Regions from separate parts of the Jejuibacter sp. L23 genome, predicted to be linked through region 3. Evidence: predicted binding sites of a transcription regulator. Region 3 holds the regulator's gene; each other region holds the start of a gene.
What was found. Region 3 encodes LexA, which represses DNA repair genes until DNA is damaged. Its sites were predicted from a motif close to TNCTGTATGTACATACAGNA; they were not measured.
Positions count from the first base shown of each region.

Region 1: a site for LexA is predicted at 2,050-2,069, ahead of dinB (DNA polymerase IV). Genes of this name have one in related genera too.
Region 2: a site for LexA is predicted at 3,955-3,974, ahead of sulA (SOS-induced cell division inhibitor SulA). Genes of this name have one in related genera too.

Region 1 covers NZ_CP138199.1:1,064,852-1,070,630, reverse strand. Annotated here, with positions in the region: gene pepD (beta-Ala-His dipeptidase) at 1-943, shown strand, start outside; gene dinB (DNA polymerase IV) at 981-2,036, opposite strand; gene nqrM ((Na+)-NQR maturation NqrM) at 2,249-2,473, opposite strand; gene nqrF (NADH:ubiquinone reductase (Na(+)-transporting) subunit F) at 2,485-3,708, opposite strand; gene nqrE (NADH:ubiquinone reductase (Na(+)-transporting) subunit E) at 3,721-4,317, opposite strand; gene SCU88_RS04880 (NADH:ubiquinone reductase (Na(+)-transporting) subunit D) at 4,321-4,959, opposite strand; gene SCU88_RS04875 (Na(+)-translocating NADH-quinone reductase subunit C) at 4,952-5,743, opposite strand; gene SCU88_RS04870 (NADH:ubiquinone reductase (Na(+)-transporting) subunit B) at 5,736-5,779, opposite strand, start outside.
Region 2 covers NZ_CP138199.1:1,947,532-1,953,310, forward strand. Annotated here, with positions in the region: gene SCU88_RS08935 (AAA family ATPase) at 1-1,251, opposite strand, end outside; gene matP (macrodomain Ter protein MatP) at 1,439-1,894, shown strand; gene ompA (porin OmpA) at 1,990-3,060, opposite strand; gene sulA (SOS-induced cell division inhibitor SulA) at 3,421-3,873, opposite strand; gene SCU88_RS08955 (TfoX/Sxy family DNA transformation protein) at 4,156-4,782, shown strand; gene yccS (YccS family putative transporter) at 4,767-5,779, opposite strand, start outside.
Region 3 covers NZ_CP138199.1:344,076-349,854, reverse strand. Annotated here, with positions in the region: gene SCU88_RS01605 (2OG-Fe dioxygenase family protein) at 1-203, opposite strand, end outside; gene zur (zinc uptake transcriptional repressor Zur) at 548-1,063, shown strand; gene SCU88_RS01595 (CsbD family protein) at 1,081-1,290, opposite strand; gene dinF (MATE family efflux transporter DinF) at 1,348-2,682, opposite strand; gene lexA (transcriptional repressor LexA) at 2,770-3,378, opposite strand; gene SCU88_RS01580 (diacylglycerol kinase) at 3,487-3,855, opposite strand; gene plsB (glycerol-3-phosphate 1-O-acyltransferase PlsB) at 4,086-5,779, shown strand, end outside.

The sequences.
Region 1 (5,779 bases), 720 kb from region 3:
AGAGGGCGAAATATACATGGGTTGCGCAGGCGGCGTCGACGCCATCTCAACCCTGCCCCTGACCCGCAAAGCGCTGCCCGATGGTTTCGAGACCGTTAAACTGACCCTGAAGGGGCTGAAAGGCGGCCACTCCGGCGCCGAAATCCATCTGGGACTGGGCAATGCCAATAAACTGCTGGCCCGCTTCCTGAACGAGCAGGCGCCGCAGTTGGATTTGCGTCTTATCGATTTCACCGGCGGTACGCTGCGCAACGCCATTCCGCGTGAAGCCTTTGCCACCCTGGCAGTCAGTAAAACCCAGGCGGGCGAGCTGAAACAGCGAGTTGAGGCTTATCTGGCGGTGCTGCAAAATGAGCTTTCTCAGGTTGAGAAAAACCTGACCCTGCTGCTCGAACCGGTTCAGGCAGAGAGTCAACCGCTGGACGCTCGCAGCCGCGACGCTTTCCTGAATCTGCTAAACGCCACGCCGAACGGCGTAATTCGTAACTCCGACGTGGTGAAAGGCGTAGTGGAAACCTCTCTGAACGTGGGCGTAGTGACCACTGAAGGCGATCAGGCTCAGATTATCTGCCTGATCCGTTCGCTGATCGACAGCGGTAAAGAGTATGTGGTGAGCATGCTCTCTTCCCTCAATGTCCTGGCGGGCGCCACACTTGAGGCGAAAGGCAGCTATCCTGGCTGGCAGCCGGACGACAAGTCGCCAGTCATGCAGCTGGTGCGTGAAACCTATCAGCGTCTGTTTAACAAGACGCCGAACATTATGGTCATCCACGCCGGTCTGGAGTGTGGTCTGTTTAAGAAACCTTATCCGGAGATGGATATGGTTTCTATCGGTCCGACCATTACCGGTCCGCACTCGCCGGACGAGCAGGTACACATCGAAAGCGTGGGCCTGTACTGGCAGTTGCTGACTGAACTGTTGAAGTCCATTCCAGCGAAGTAAGTCGTTACCAACCGGCTCCCCCGGGAGCCGGTCTTCCCTATAATCCCAGCACCAACTGGCGCTCCAGCTCTGGAGCCAGAAGCGTCACGTGCAGCCCCACCAGCCGGACACCGCGTCCGCCGCGCCGTTCATCCCAGGTTTTACGCGCCGTCGCCAGCAGATCCTCTTTATTCAGCCGCGGCCAGACATGCTCCTGGGTGGTTAACTGGAAGTCGTCGAATTTTAGCTTAATGCCCTGACGAGCGATGAGTAGATCGGGTTTCACCTTCGCCAGACGCCGCTCCAGTTCAGGGTAGAGCCGTTCAATGATCGCGACACACTCGTGCCATTCGTGAATATCCTGAGCCAGTGTGCGCTCCACGCCAACCGACTTACGCAGTCGGTCAGTATTCACTTCGCGTTGATCAATACCGTGGCTGCGCTCCCACAGCACCCGACCAAATTTACCAAAGCGCTTAAGCAATAGCGCAAGGTCACTGCGCTGTACGTCGGCGCAGGTGCGCAATCCCATCTCCTCCAGGCGCGCCGCCGTGACCTTTCCCACCCCGGGAATTTTGGCAAGTTTCAGGTCCGCCAGAAAATCCCCCATCGATTCCGGCGTAATCACATACTGGCCGTCCGGCTTATTGAGATCGGAAGCGATTTTGGCAAGAAACTTAATGGGTGCAATACCGGCCGAGGCGGCCAGATTCAGCTCCCGGGCGATGGTGGCGCGAATTTCCCGGGCCATTAACGTGGCGGAGCCGTGGCAGTGCGGGCTGTCGGTGACATCCAGATAGGCTTCATCCAGCGACAGCGGTTCAATGCGCGCGGTATAGCGGCTAAAGATTTCCCGAATATGGGCAGAGGCCTCTTTATAAGCGTCGAAACGACCCGGCAGCAGGGTCAGGTGTGGGCAGAGCTTAAGCGCCATGGCGGTGGGCATGGCGCTACGTACACCATATTTACGCGCCGGATAGTTGGCAGTGCTGATAACACCGCGCCGCTCCCGGCTACCGCCAATGGCCAGCGGAATATCACGCAGCGCCGGGTTATCCCGCATCTCGACGGCCGCAAAAAAGCAGTCCATATCGACATGAATGATCTTGCGCATAGTTCACCACCACAACTGTATATGCATACAGGATAGAAAAAGATACGCCGGACTGCAACGCTTTCCCGCCACTATCGGTGGCAAAAATGCGCCTTCTCCAGTGCATGGAGGGAAAAAGAGGTAAAAAGTCAGAAGATTAGATCGAGTGACAGGGAGGAAGAAGGCAAAAAAATAACAAGGCCCGGAAATGTTCCGGGCCTTCAGATATCGGGTTACAGAATCCGATCCTGCTCCAGCTTCTGCCGTCGCTCCGCCGCTGCGGTGCGCGCTTTACGGGCATCACAGGGCTCCGGACAGTCGCACACCTTTTCCAGGCCCAGTGAACCGATGCCGCCACAGCTCCCCTGCAACGACTTGCGTTTCACGATGTAGCCCAGCGACATACCCAGAATCACCAGAGCGAAGATGGCGAAGCTCGCCAGAAATACCGTTAGCATTTCGGCCTCCATCAGCCGCCGAAGTCGTCGAGCATGATGTTTTCATCCTCCACGCCGAGATCCTTCAGCATCTTAATCACCGCCGCGTTCATTACCGGCGGTCCACACATATAGAACTCACAATCTTCCGGTGCCGGATGATCGCGCAGATAGTTCTCATACAATACATTGTGGATGAAGCCAGTATGACCCGTCCAGTTATCCTCTTCCAGCGGCTCAGAGAGCGCAACGTGGAAGGTGAAGTTCGGATTTTCACGCGCCAGCTGTTCGAACTCGTCCTGATAAAACATTTCGCGCAGCGAACGGGCGCCGTACCAGAAGCTGATCTTACGCTTGCTACTCAGACGCTTAAGCTGGTCGAAGATATGGGAGCGCATTGGCGCCATACCGGCGCCACCGCCGATAAAGACCATCTCGGCTTCGGTCTCTTTCGCGAAGAATTCGCCAAACGGCCCGGAAATCGTCACCTTATCGCCCGGTTTCAGCGACCAGATATAGGAAGACATAATCCCCGGCGTGACATCAGGCAGGCGCGGCGGCGGCGTGGCGATACGCACGTTGAGCATAATAATGCCCTTCTCTTCCGGGTAGTTCGCCATGGAGTAGGCACGCACCACCTGCTCATTGCTTTCAGATACGTAGCGGAACAGGTTGAACTTGTCCCAGTCTTCACGATATTCATCCGGCACATCGAAGTCGGCATAGGCGACTTTATGGGGCGGGCATTCGATCTGAATGTACCCTCCGGCACGGAATGGCACCACTTCCCCTTCCGGGATCTTCAGTTTCAGCTCTTTGATGAAGGTAGCTTTGTTATCGTTAGAGATAACTTCGCACTCCCACTTCTTCACCCCGAAGATCTCTTCCGGCAGTTCGAGCTTCATATCGTGTTTTACCGCGACCTGACAGGCCAGACGACAGCCCTCTTTGGCTTCGCGTTTAGTGATATGCGAAAGCTCGGTCGGCAGGATATCGCCACCGCCTTCTTTGATTGTGACCCGGCACTGACCGCAGGAGCCCCCACCGCCACAGGCTGAGGAGATAAAGATCCCCTGATCGGCCAGCGTGTTAAGCAGCTTACCGCCAGCCGGCGAATGGAACTGCTTGTCCGCTTCATTGTTGATCTCAATCAGCACGTCGCCGGAGTTCACCAGCTTTGAGCGGGCAAAGATAATCAGCAGCGCCAGCGCCAGTACGATCAGCGTAAACATGACTACGCCAAGAATAATTTCCATCAGTTACGCCCCTTATAGCTGCACACCGGAGAATGACATAAAGCCCAGCGCCATCAATCCGGTGGTAATAAAGGTGATCCCAAGCCCGCGCAGCCCTGCCGGCACGCTGGAGTATTTCATCTTTTCGCGAATACCCGCCAGCGCGACGATAGCCAGCATCCAGCCAATGCCGGAGCCCAGGCCGTAGACGATGGATTCCGGGAAGTTGTAATCGCGCTGAACCATAAAGGAGACGCCGCCAAAGATGGCGCAGTTCACCGCAATCAACGGCAGGAAGATCCCCAGCGCGTTATAGAGCGACGGGAAGAAGCGATCGAGGATCATCTCCAGAATCTGCACCAGGGCTGCGATAACGCCGATAAAGGTGATGAAGTTCAGGAAGCTGAGATCCACCCCTTCCACCAGCGCGCCGTCGCGCAGCACCAGGTTATAGATCAGGTTGTTGACCGGCACCGAAATCGCCAGAACCACGGTCACCGCCACGCCCAGACCAAAGGCAGTAGAGACCTTCTTCGATACCGCCAGGAAGGTACACATCCCCAGGAAGAAGGCCAGCGCCATGTTCTCGACGAACACCGCACGTACGAACAGACTAATATAGTGAGCCATCACTTACTCCTTCTCCTGCTGTTGCGGCTTCAGGGTTCGTAGCGCCCAGATCAGCAGACCGATCAGGAAGAAGGCGCTGGGGGCCAGCAGGAACAGGCCGTTCGGCAGATACCAGCCGCCGTTCTGTACCGTATCCAGCACGGTGACGCCGAACAGCTTACCGCTGCCAAACAGCTCACGCACAAAGCCGACGACCAGCAGAATCGCCCCGTAACCCAGGCCATTACCGATACCATCCATAAAGCTCGCCAGCGGCGGCGACTTCATGGCATAAGCCTCGGCGCGGCCCATTACGATGCAGTTGGTAATAATCAGGCCAACGAACACCGACAGCTGCTTGGAGATCTCATACGCAAAGGCCCGCAGAATCTGATCCACCACGATAACCAGCGAAGCGATGATCGCCATCTGCACGATAATACGTACGCTACTGGGGATCTGCTTACGGATCATCGAAATAAACATACTGGAGAAGGCTGTGACCAGGGTCACGGCAATCGCCATCACGAAGGCGGTCTCCAGTTTGGTGGTTACCGCCAGCGCCGAGCAGATCCCAAGAATCTGCAGGGTGATGGGGTTATTTTCCACCAGCGGGCTGACAAGAACCCGCTTAACCTCTTTCATATCGCCCATTTCAGCCATTGTTGAGCACTCCTTCACGAACCTGTTTCAGGAAGGGACCAAAGCCGTTTTCCCCCATCCAGAAATCAAAACTGTGCTGTACGCCGTTAGAGGTCAGCGTCGCGCCGGACAGACCGTCCACCGCGTACTCGTCTCCCGGACGAGCGCTGCCTTTCATCACGCGAATCGCAGGCTTGCCCTGGTCATCCAGTACCTTTTTGCCAATCCACTGACTGCGCCAGCTCGGGTTTTCCACTTCCCCACCCAGGCCCGGGGTTTCCCCCTGATCGTAGTAAGTAATGCCTTTCACGGTGCGGCCGTCGGTATCCAGCGCCACAAAGGCGTACATCATCGACCATAGTCCGTTGCCGTAAATCGGTAGCACCAGCTCTTGCACGTTTTTCTGCTCGTCGCGCACCAGATAGATTTCGACGATATTGCTACGGCGCTTGATGCCTGCCGGATCCTGGCTGGCGCTCAGGGTCATGCTCTGCTGCGGATCGCGCAGCGCCTTCGCGGGATCAAAGCTGGTTGGGTCTTTATCCAGCAGCTCACCGCTGGCCAAATCGAGCAGGCGCGGAGAAATACGCTCGCTATAGACGCTTTTCACATCATCGCCGGTCATGCCCGGCTGCATTAAGCCCGCCACGTCCAGAATGTTGCGCTGCTTATCGAGCTGTTTCTGCTCCTGCTGACGCGACTTAAGTCCTACCGCGGAGCCAGCCACCACCACCGAACAGACCAGGCAGAGAACCAGCACCACCAGCAGGGTTTTACCAATGGTATCGTTTCCTTTATTAGCCACGCGACTTCCTCCGCTTGATGTTGGCCTGCACCACCA
Region 2 (5,779 bases), 1.6 Mb from region 3:
GGGGATCTGCTGTTCCAGATCGAGCTCGGCCATCAGAAACGCCTGCATGATCATCATGCCCTTGGCATGAATATTACCACCTAACTCGGCCTTGCGTTCGATATCGGTAAATTCACCGTCGCCAATATGCGCTACGCAGGTGATACGTGAAGGCTCGCCAAAAGCACGCGGATGACCCGGAAACTCGATAACCGACAGGGCATTGACCTGGCCTGTGCGAACGCCTTCAGTTTCAATCAAAATCTGTTCCAGCAGAATCTCATCCTGCATGCGCTCGCTAAGGAAACCTTCCCGCCATTCACGCTGTGCCAACATCTGGTGGAACTGTTCGCCGCTGAAACTCTCCTGACAGAGCGGTGCCATTTCCCGGAGCTGGCGAAGTATCCACTCTGGCTCTATCGGTAGCGTTAACTGGTCGCCGGTATAGCGAACTCCCTCGCGAACCAGCGGGATCCAGGCGTCGGTCTGCGGCTGGGGGAGCTGGTGTTGGGCGGCGAGCGCCTGAACCCAGTCGCGCCATAGTACGAACGCCTGAGGCTCAGCGATCTGCAGGTTGTCTTCAAATTCACTATAGATGGCCAGTTCGGCGATTTCCGGCTCCATCTCCTGAAATTCGGCCAGTGCATCACGTTCGCCACACAGGATAAGCTTTACCTGGAGCGGCAGGGGGGGAATCTCTACCGGGAAGGGGCGACGCTCGTCCGGCGAGAACCATTCAAACTGTCCGCGCGTCATCATCTGTTTCAGACGCAGCCATAGGAGCGGCTGAGCCAGCAGACTGCGCAGCGAGAGCACCAGTACGCCACCGTTAGCCTGATGCAGCAGGCCGGGCTGGAGCTGCGGCCTGTTGCCGTGCCAGCGCACACAGCCGAATAGCTGCTCGCTCTCGATCCAGTCGCCGGTTACCACCGCCCCGGCTGCGGTGAAGTCATCGTCCGGGGAAACAGGAGGCATCAGACTGACATTATCTGTGTCAGTCTGATAACGGCCACCGCAAAGGGGAAGATCCCCGGGTATCATTTCGCGTGCCGCCGCGCCGATACGTGCCGGATACTCAGGCAGTTCGGGGCTTTTGACCAGCATGATATTCGCTGGCGCGCTGGGGTGAAGCAACTGCGTCAGTCCATAACAGAGCCGGGCCTGAAGCTGGCTAAAAATGTGAACATCGGAAGAGGCTGGCCGATCAGGCTGTTGCAGATACGGTTGGGTATCCGGAACCAGCATGCGCCATGATAGTTGGTTTATTGTCAAAATTGTGCGCGTTTGTTGAGATATCAAAGGCGCGATTATACAGTAAGCGGACGTGCTTCACACGGGTAGCGTGCGGCTCCGGCGGAGTGAAAAGCGTTATGGCTTCACATCAATGATTTTTCCCCTAAGCTAAAGTCCGGAAAAGCTGATATCCTGAACATAGTTACACGGTCACCCTGAGATCAGAATGAAATACCAACAACTGGAAAATCTCGAAAGCGGCTGGAAGTGGAAATACCTGGTAAAAAAGCACCGGGAAGGTGAGTTGATCACCCGTTATATTGAAACCAGCGCGGCCCGGGAGGCGGTGGAGCTTCTGCTCGGTATGGAAAATGAACCGGTGCTGGTCCAGTCCTGGATTGAGCAGCATATGAATCCGGCGCTGATGAACCGGATGAAGCAGACCATTCGCGCGCGTCGCAAACGTCACTTTAATGCGGAACATCAACATACTCGCAAGAAGTCTATCGATCTGGAATTTCTGGTCTGGCAGCGTCTGGCCGGTCTGGCCCAGCGCAGGGGATGCACGCTTTCCGAAACCGTTGTTCAGTTAATTGAAGATGCGGAGCGTAAAGAGAAATATGCGAATCAGATGTCGAGCCTGAAACAGGATCTTCAGGCGCTGCTGGGGAAAGAGTCGTAATACTGACTGCCGGTTAAACGTTGACGCTGTTTTCGATGAGTGACAGACAATAAAAAACCCCGCCAGAGCGGGGTTTTTTTTCGAAGCGATGTAACTTAAGCCTGCGGCTGAGATACAACGTCTTTGACGCCTTTCACTTCGATTTCTACGCGACGATCCGGGGCCAGGCAGTCGATCAGCGCTGCGCGACGCTTAACGTTGTCGCAGGTGTTGCCGGTAACCGGGTTAGATTCGCCCATACCCTGTGCAGAGATCTTGTTGGACGGGATACCTTTAGAGATCAGGTAGTCAACAACAGACTGTGCACGACGCTCGGACAGCTTCTGGTTGTAAGCGTCAGAACCGATGCGGTCGGTGAAGCCCAGAACAACGACGTTACCGTCTTTCGGGTCCAGGTTAGCCAGCTGGGTGTACAGCTGATCCAGCGCCTGCTGACCTTCCGGCTTCAGAGAAGCTTTGTTGAAGTTGAACAGAACGTCAGACTTCAGGGTGAAGCGCTTGGTCTGTACCTGCGGAGCCGGTGCCGGTGCTACAACCGGAGCAGCCTCTTCCTGCTGACCGAAGCGATAGGAAACGCCCAGGCTCAGCATACCGTTGTCCGGACGGGTACCCACAGTGTGAGCGTCGCCGATGTTGTTGATCCACTGGTATTCCAGACGGGTAGCGATATCGCGGGTAACAGCCCACTCGAAACCAGCTGCGTATACCGGGGAAACACCGGTGTCGTGGTCTTTCAGACGCTCACCAGCGGCGTTTTTCGCAGTAGAGTCTGCGCGCCATACCATACCACCCAGACGGGTATAGATATCCAGATCATCCAGGATCGGGTAGCTCAGTTTAGCGGTCAGCTGAATACCCTGGGCCTTGAAAGCACCGCTTTCCGGCTTGCCAGTGTATTCCATACGACCCAGCCAGTCGTAACCCATTTCGAAAGCAACGTACGGGTTAACCTGGTAGCCACCGAATGCACCTGCACCCAGCTGGCTGTCGTGGGTAGAGCCACTACCGATGCCAGAGTCATAACCATTACCGTAGAAACCAGTATCGTGGTACTGAGACCAGCCCAGTTTCGCACCAGCATACCAGGTGTTATCTTTCGGTGCGGCCTGCGCTACGGTAGCGAAGCCAGCCAGTGCCACTGCAATCGCGATAGCTGTCTTTTTCATTTTTTGCGCCTCGTTATCATCCAAAAAGGCCATAGGCTTCAATATTTTTACGAAGCCCACGGTTAAATCCTTACCCGGGTCGCTACTCAGATTGTTGCTTTACCGTTCAAAACGGTTATTGCTGAGTAACCCCGGCGTTGTAAAGTCTACAACGTAGTTGAAAAGTTACAAGTACGCAGCAGGATCTGCGAATACAAAAAACCGCCGCTTTCACATATTTTGTTACATTCTGGGTTGGGATTTGTGCCCGAACTTTTCTGATGTATTCCCTCTCAAGCCTTGGCACAGGCGGATTTTCTTCTATTCACAATGACCTGTGACGAAGCGTAAAAAATATTTTAGGACTACTCCTAAATTTACTTAATGATACAAACTGGAGTGAATCTTTAGCCCCGTCCGTGGTCTGGAGCCGGGGATAAGGGGGGTTACAGGGCGTAAAATCAGGCCGGTGGTCTGCCCTTGTGCAGCCGCAAGATTGAGCAAATTGTGCTGTTCGTTGCTCAATTCATGGGGTAGCCAACCAATAACCGCGCTGTAATTTCCTGTGCGCATCGCCTTCGCCATAGTTTCGATTGTCGTCAGCGGAGCGACCTGGTTAACCTGCATGACTTTACTGAGCGGCAGACCCGCAGACTGCAGCCACTGGCGGCTCAGTTTCTGGCATGGCGTTAACCAAAGTTGCCAGCGTGACTGCTGCCCAAGCTGCTGTAATAAAGGCAAAAGCATCAGTTCAGTCAAACCGGCACGATCTTCACTATAGACCACTTCACTGATAACGCCTGCAAAATGATCGCCATTGTGATGGAAAGCCATCTGTGGGTGAAGGGGGCTTGCCAGGTTCAGTATAGGGTCGTGAGATGCAGGAAAAGACATATTGTATCCAGCCTTATGAGTTACTGTATGAATATACAGTAATGCCTGTGCGCGCAAAGATCAACCTCAATTTAGGAAAGCGTCTCGCAGTTTTGAGCTTCTGTTACCTGCCGGGTGTAAATCATATTGCCCGGGGCGCATAAGTTGCCTATTGTCGATTGTTGTTAATGGAACCGCTAATGTGTTGGATGTACATTAGTCTTTGATTTTAAGGACAATAAAATGAAAGATTTATGTTATTCGCAGATCGACAGGACGAGGGAAATCCTGTCGCCGCTTGGTGATATTCAACATCGTGCGCTCTTTGGTGGCTACAGCCTCTACATTGGTGACACCGTATTTGCGATGGTCGCTAAGGGGAACCTTTATCTTCGGGCCTGTGAGCAGAATGAGCCCTATTTTATTCGGGAACGCCTTCCCACACTGCTGTTTTCCCGGCGGGGCCGCCAGATCTCACTGAAATACTATCTGGTTGGCGAAGCGCTGTGGCGCGAGCCCGCACAGTTGCTGGCGCTTTCCTGGCAAGCGCTGGATGGCGCCAGGAAAGAGAAAAGGCAGCGCAGACAGGTCACGCGTTTAAAGGATCTCCCTAATCTTACTTCCGGGCTGGAAAGTATGTTGTGGGTGGTGGGAATTCAGAATATCGAAGCCTTACAGATGATGGGCGCTAAAGCGAGCTGGTTAGAGCTGCGGCGTATAAATAAAGGCATTGGCGTAAAAGTTCTGCTGGCGCTGGCGGGCGCCATTTGCGGGTTACATGAGGCGGCGCTCCCATCGCAGATGCGACAGGAGCTTCAGGAGTGGGGCAGTGAACAAATCAGCTATGATGCGTTTTATTCAGGCAACTGATGCAACTGCTGCTGCAGCGTTGAAAGCTCCGGCAGTAGCGCTATCAGCAATCCTATCTGCTGAATCACCAGCGGCTCTTTAGTCCCGGGCGTAGGGTGACTTTTTTCCAGTCGGGCGGTGAGCCGCTCAAGGGCCTGTCGTAAGCGTTCCACATCGCCGGCATCCGTAAACGTGGGTCTTAATGCCGCGTCCACGTAGCAGACGGCATCATCCAACAGCGCCAGAATTTCCGGATGGGCGAGTCGCTCGCGGTGCGCGCCCAGCGTGGAAACATAACTGGTGAGCGTATGATTCAGGCATAGCAGGCGGAAGGCCATCTCCCGGATCTCCGGCGTAGCCCGGGGTTCAACCGACAGGTTTGAAACCACCGAAGCCAGCTCAGCATCCCGGTTGTGGGCATCGCGTCGGGCGATGCGGTAACCCAACTGGTTATCCCGCCCCTGATGGTACTGGGCCATAATGGCGTCCAGGTAGCGACAGTTGGCGTTAAATGCATGCTCCACCACCAGCGGCAGACGCCGGAAGCGCCAGTCCGGCCAGATAAAGCTGACCGCGGCCCAGGCGATAGCACAGCCAATGAGAGTATCGACAATCCGAGGTAGCGCCACCACAAACCCTTCACCCAGCAGGTTAAAACACAGCAGTACCAGCATGGTGATAAAGACCGTCGCGTGGGCATACTGGACGTTGCGGAAGGCAAAGAACAGCACGCCGGTAATCACGATAAGCGCGAGTTGCCCTTCCAGTGACGGCACCAGCCACAGCACAGGCAGGCCGATCGCCACCCCCAGCAGGGTACCGATAATACGCAACGCCAGGCGGCGTCGGGTGGCGTTATAGTTGGGTTGACACACAAACAGGCTGGTTAGCAGGATCCAGTAGCCGCGCTGCAGGCCGGTTACCTGAATAAAGGCATAGCCCACGCACAGTACGATCGACATTCGTACCGCGTGACGAAACAGCGCTGACTCCGGCGTCAGATGGCGACTCAGGCGTA
Region 3 (5,779 bases):
ATATCGCTGGACTGAACAAAATCATGCTTATCAACTTCTTCCACCTCTCCGTGGCGGAATCGAACAACGGAATAGCGTCGCAGCCGGTACTGACCATCGGCGTGAGCCGTGGCAGGCAGCGTGGCGAATGTGGGTGCCAGTTGGGCGACGGAAACCTGACTCAGGCAGGTGAGATGCAGGACGGACTCATGCTTATGTAACATTCTTACTTCCCTCTTTATAAGAATCATGACGGGTGAATAAAAAATGCCCTTAATCAAGGTAGTCATCCGCCTGATTCCGGTCAAAGAGCAAGCAGTAAATAATGCTATCAAAATCACAATATGCGATATATCGCCAGGAATCAGATCTTATTTACAGAAATATATATGATAAAAATGCATTTCATCATGCAATAACACTTCTCTATTAAGGTGCGTAATCCTCCGCCTTAACACCTGACTGCCGCGCCGTATCACACTCCAGGTGACGACGGCGTTCAGGATATCGGCGTTTTAGCGGGTTCATGATAAAATTGGGCAAGATTCCGAGATAACGAGGCAGACTGATGGATATGACGACACCGCAAGATGTGCTGGCGCGTGCAGAGAAACTGTGCCAGCAGCGCAACGTGCGCCTGACGCCTCAGCGCCTTGAAGTACTGCGTCTGATGACGCTGCAGGATAGCTCCATTAGCGCCTACGATCTGCTCGATCTGCTGAAGGCCAGCGAACCCCAGGCCAAGCCCCCTACCGTATACCGGGCGCTGGATTTTCTTCTGGAGCAGGGGTTTGTACACAAAGTTGAGTCCACTAACAGCTATGTGCTGTGCCATCACTTTGATGAGCCTATGCACACTTCCGCCATGTTTATCTGCGATCGCTGCGGTTCGGTGAAAGAGGAGAGTGCGGAAGGTGTGGAGGAGATAATGCACAAGCTGGCGGCCGGTAACGGCTTTGCTCTACACCACAATGTGATCGAAGCACACGGTCTGTGCGCGCCCTGCGCCGAAGTGGAAGCCTGCCGCAACCGCGAAATCTGCCAGCACGATCACAGCGTCGCCGTGAAAAAACGCGGGCGCTAAACCGCGCCCACGCCCTGCTACCAGCGGTAATCGTTACGCTTTTCCCACTGGGTCACCTCTTTTTCTGCCTGGGCTCTGGCGTAGCCATAGCGTTGCTGAAGCCTGCCAATCAGCCGCTCATGACGGCCGCTGGCAATGGCGCCGTCATCGTCGGTCATCCTGCCCCAGGCTTCGCGGACTCTACCCACCAGACGGCGGCAGCCGCCTTCGATTTCGTCTCTGAGCATTGCGTACCTCCGCGCCGGATTTAGCCTCACTCACCCATAAAGTATAGCCTTGCAGGCTCACTGGTGGCCCGGCACCTTAAACCAGGTATCGTTACGCCAGTGACGGCGCCAGATCCAGCCCAGGGAGAGGCCACGCAGCCCCAGGAATACCGTCAGAGCCAGCCACAAGCCATGGTTGCCCAGCCAGGGCAGCGTCAGTAGCGTCAGTCCGAATCCCAGCGCGGCAACCGCCATGCTGTTACGCATTTCCGCGCCGCGGGTGGCCCCCACAAACATGCCATCCAGCAGATAACACCAGACGCCAACCAGCGGCAGCACCGCCTGCCACAGCAGATAGCGATCCGCCTGAGCCTGAAGTTCGGGGATTGAGGTTAACAGGGCCACGATCTGCGCCCCCGCCAGGGCGTAGATCGCAGCGAAGCAGAGCGCCACCAGACCCGCCTGGCGGCAGGCTGCTCGCCATACGCTCAACAGCTGGCCGGTACTGCGCGCGCCAAAGGCCTGGCCGGAGTGGGCCTCTACCGCATAAGCAAAACCATCCAGCGCATAGGCGGTGAAGGTCAGCATGGTCATCAATACCGCGTTAATCGCCACGATTTCGCTACCGAGGCGCGCACCGCAAATGGTAATACCGGCAAAACAGAGCTGAAGCAGCAGGGAACGCAGCATAATGTCGCGGTTCAAAGCCAGCAGGCGGCGAATATTGCCGCGCCAGGCCTGCTTCAGCATATCCATCGAGATGCCACGTAGCCGCAGTACCCGCCACACCATCACCAGCCCGATAAGCAGCGTCGCATATTCGGCAATGACCGTCGCCAGCGCCGCCCCCTGCACGTTCATATGCAGGCCTACCACAAACCAGAGATCCAGCGAAATATTCAGCAGGTTACCCACCACCAGCAGAATAACCGGCGCACGGGCGTACTGGACACCCAGCAGCCAACCCAGCAGTACCAGATTGGCGAGCGTTGCCGGAGCGCTCAGCCAGCGAATGGCCAGGAAGCGCTGCGCCTGATACAGAACCTGCTCGCTGCCGCCGACAATGTACAAAGCCAAATCAATCAGCGGAGTACGTAACGCCACGATCAGCACACCGGCAATCAACGCCAGCATCAGCGGCTGAACCAGCGCTCTGGCCAGCGCCGGCGCATTTTTCGCGCCCCATGCCTGAGCCGCAAAGCCGGTGGTGCTCATCCGCAGGAACAGCAGCAACATAAACAAAAAGCTGGTCGTCGTAGCGCCAACGGCAACGCCGCCCAGATAATCCGGCGAGTCGAGATGACCAATGACCGCAGTATCCACCAGCCCCAGCAGCGGTACCGTCACGTTAGAGAAAATCATCGGCAGCGCCAGCCGCCATAATGCTTTATCGGTTTTTTGGAAAAGGGGCATGGCCATTATCCGGTTATGCAGTCAGGAGAGTTAAAGCAGAGACGCGCCCGGGAACGGACGCGTCAGCAGGGGGATGCGTTTATAAATTCAGAGCCATTCGCCGTTGCGGATCACCCCGACGGCCAGCCCTTCAATAGTAAAATTCTGTTCGCGCAGATCGACCACAATAGGTTCAAACTCGCTGTTTTCCGGCAGCAGTTGTACCGTGTTGCCCTGCTTCTTCAGGCGTTTAACCGTGACTTCATCTTCAATGCGAGCCACGATGACCTGACCGTTGCGCGCCTCCTGAGTCTTATGTACCGCCAGCAGGTCACCATCCATAATGCCGATATCTTTCATCGACATACCGCTCACTCGCAGCAGGAAGTCCGCACTCGGTTTAAACAGGGAAGGGTCGACCTGATAGTGGCCTTCAATATGCTGCTGGGCCAGCAGCGGCTCACCCGCGGCAACGCGCCCAACCAGCGGCAGCCCCTCTTCTTCTTCATGCAGCAGTCGGATACCGCGTGAAGCGCCAGAGACGATTTCGAGAACCCCTTTGCGCGCCAGAGCCTTCAGGTGTTCTTCTGCGGCATTAGGCGAACGGAAGCCCAGTCGCTGCGCGATTTCCGCACGGGTGGGCGGCATTCCCGTCTGGCTGATATGCTCCCTGATGAGATCAAAAACCTCTTGTTGCCTGGCCGTTAACGCTTTCATTCCGCCCCCTGGGTGTATATACAGTTATGCTGTGAGTATATACAGCAGAAGGCGATTTTGGAACCACAACGTGGTAAAAAGTCAGCGTTTTATCCGTTTCCTGAAGCTTTACCGCAAATGCGACCAGAGTAGCGTGACCCAGGTGAAAAGCGCGACGATAATCGCTAACAGCACGGCGGCGGAGCCCATATCTTTCGCGCGACCGGAAAGTTCGTGATACTCGCTGCCGATCCGGTCAACAACGGCTTCGATGGCGCTATTCAGAATTTCGACGATCGTGACCAGCATGACGGAGCCAATCAGCAGCACGCGCGTCATGGCGTCAACATCCAGCCAGCAGGCCACTATAATGGCAATAACCGCGGCGACCCCTTCCTGGCGGAAGGCCGCTTCGTTACGCCACGCCGCGCTCAGACCTTTCCAGGAATAGCCGGCAGCTTTGATGATACGGGTAAAACCAGTGGTATTATTCGCCATGTAATGGAAACCTTTTCAAAAAACACACTCTAAATAGTTCAGTTGCATCAAAGCGGCAAGGGCGCGCCCGAGCCGATTAACGAAGCCAGACCGAATGCAGCAGGCAGTATGACGAAAATCAGCGTCAACGCCAGCGCGCTTCGATTAATAGTGGTGCCGCAGAATTTCCGTGCCGTTTCTGGTATTCTGACGGCGCATTTGCATGATTAACCAGAGGCTTTACATCATTTATGTCAGGCTGGTCCCGATTTTTATACAAGCTCCTTAATTTACCATTAAGTATTCTGGTAAAGAGCAAGTCAATTCCGGCGGATCCCTGCGCCGAACTTGGCCTGGATACTTCGCGTCCGATTATGTACGTTCTGCCCTATAACTCGAAGGCAGACTTGTTGACGCTGCGTGCGCGCTGTCTGGCCCACGATCTGCCGGACCCCATGGAGCCGCTGGAAGTGGACGGCGTCGTCCTGCCGCGCTATGTGTTCGCGCACGACGGTCCCCGCGTCTTCACCTATTACACGCCTAAACAAGAGTCCATCAAACTATTCCATAACTATCTGGATCTACACCGCAGTAATCCGAATCTTGACGTTCAGATGGTGCCCGTCTCTGTGATGTTCGGCCGTGCGCCGGGCAAAGAGAAAGGGGAAGCCAACCCGCCGCTGCGCAATCTGAACGGTATTCAAAAATTCTTCGCCGTGATCTGGCTGGGCCGCGACAGCTTTGTGCGCTTCTCGCCACCGGTTTCTCTGCGCCGTATGGCTACCGAACATGGTACGGACAAGCGTATCGCCCAGAAGCTGCTGCGTATCGCCAGAATGCACTTCTCGCGTCTGCGTCTGGCGGCCGTAGGGCCACGTCTGCCGGCCCGTCAGGATCTGTTTAATAAGCTGCTGTCCTCCAAGGCCATTGCCCGGGCGGTAGAAGACGAAGCGCGTACCAAAAAGATCTCCCATGAAAAGGCCCAACAGAACGCCGTAGCCCTGATGGAAGAGATAGCGGCTAACTTCTCTTACGAAGCTATCCGCGTAACCGATCGCGTACTGGGTTTTACCTGGAACCGGCTCTATCAGGGCATCAACGTCCATAACGCCGAGCGCATTCGTCAACTGGCCCACGAGGGCCACGAACTGGTCTATGTCCCCTGCCACCGCAGCCATATGGACTATCTGCTGCTCTCTTACGTGCTCTACCACCAGGGGCTGGTACCACCGCATATCGCTGCCGGTATCAACCTTAACTTCTGGCCAGCGGGCCCGATTTTCCGCCGCCTGGGCGCATTCTTCATCCGCCGTACCTTCCGGGGCAATAAGCTCTATTCCACCGTATTCCGCGAATATCTGGGTGAGTTGTTCAGCCGCGGTTACTCGGTAGAGTACTTTGTGGAAGGCGGACGTTCGCGTACCGGACGGCTGCTGGATCCGAAAACCGGTACCCTGTCGATGACCATTCAGGCGATGCTGCGCGGCGGTACCCGCCCCATCACGCTGGTTCCCATCTACATTGGCTACGAACATGTCATGGAAGTGGGCACCTATGCGAAAGAGCTGCGCGGTGCCACCAAAGAGAAAGAGAGCTTCACTCAGATGGTACGCGGCTTAAGCAAGTTGCGTAATCTGGGTCAGGGTTACGTTAACTTCGGCGAGCCGATTCCGCTGAACAACTGGCTGAACCAGAACGTGCCGGAATGGCGTGACGATATCGATCCCATCGAAGCGGTACGCCCAGCCTGGCTGACGCCGTCAGTCAACGCTATCGCCGCAGATCTGATGGTGCGCATTAACAACGCCGGCGCGGCAAACGCCATGAATCTGTGCTGTACCGCGCTACTGGCGTCACGTCAGCGCTCTCTGACCCGCGAACAGCTAACCGAACAGCTGAACTGCTATCTGGATATTCTGCGTAACGTCCCCTATTCGCCGGACGC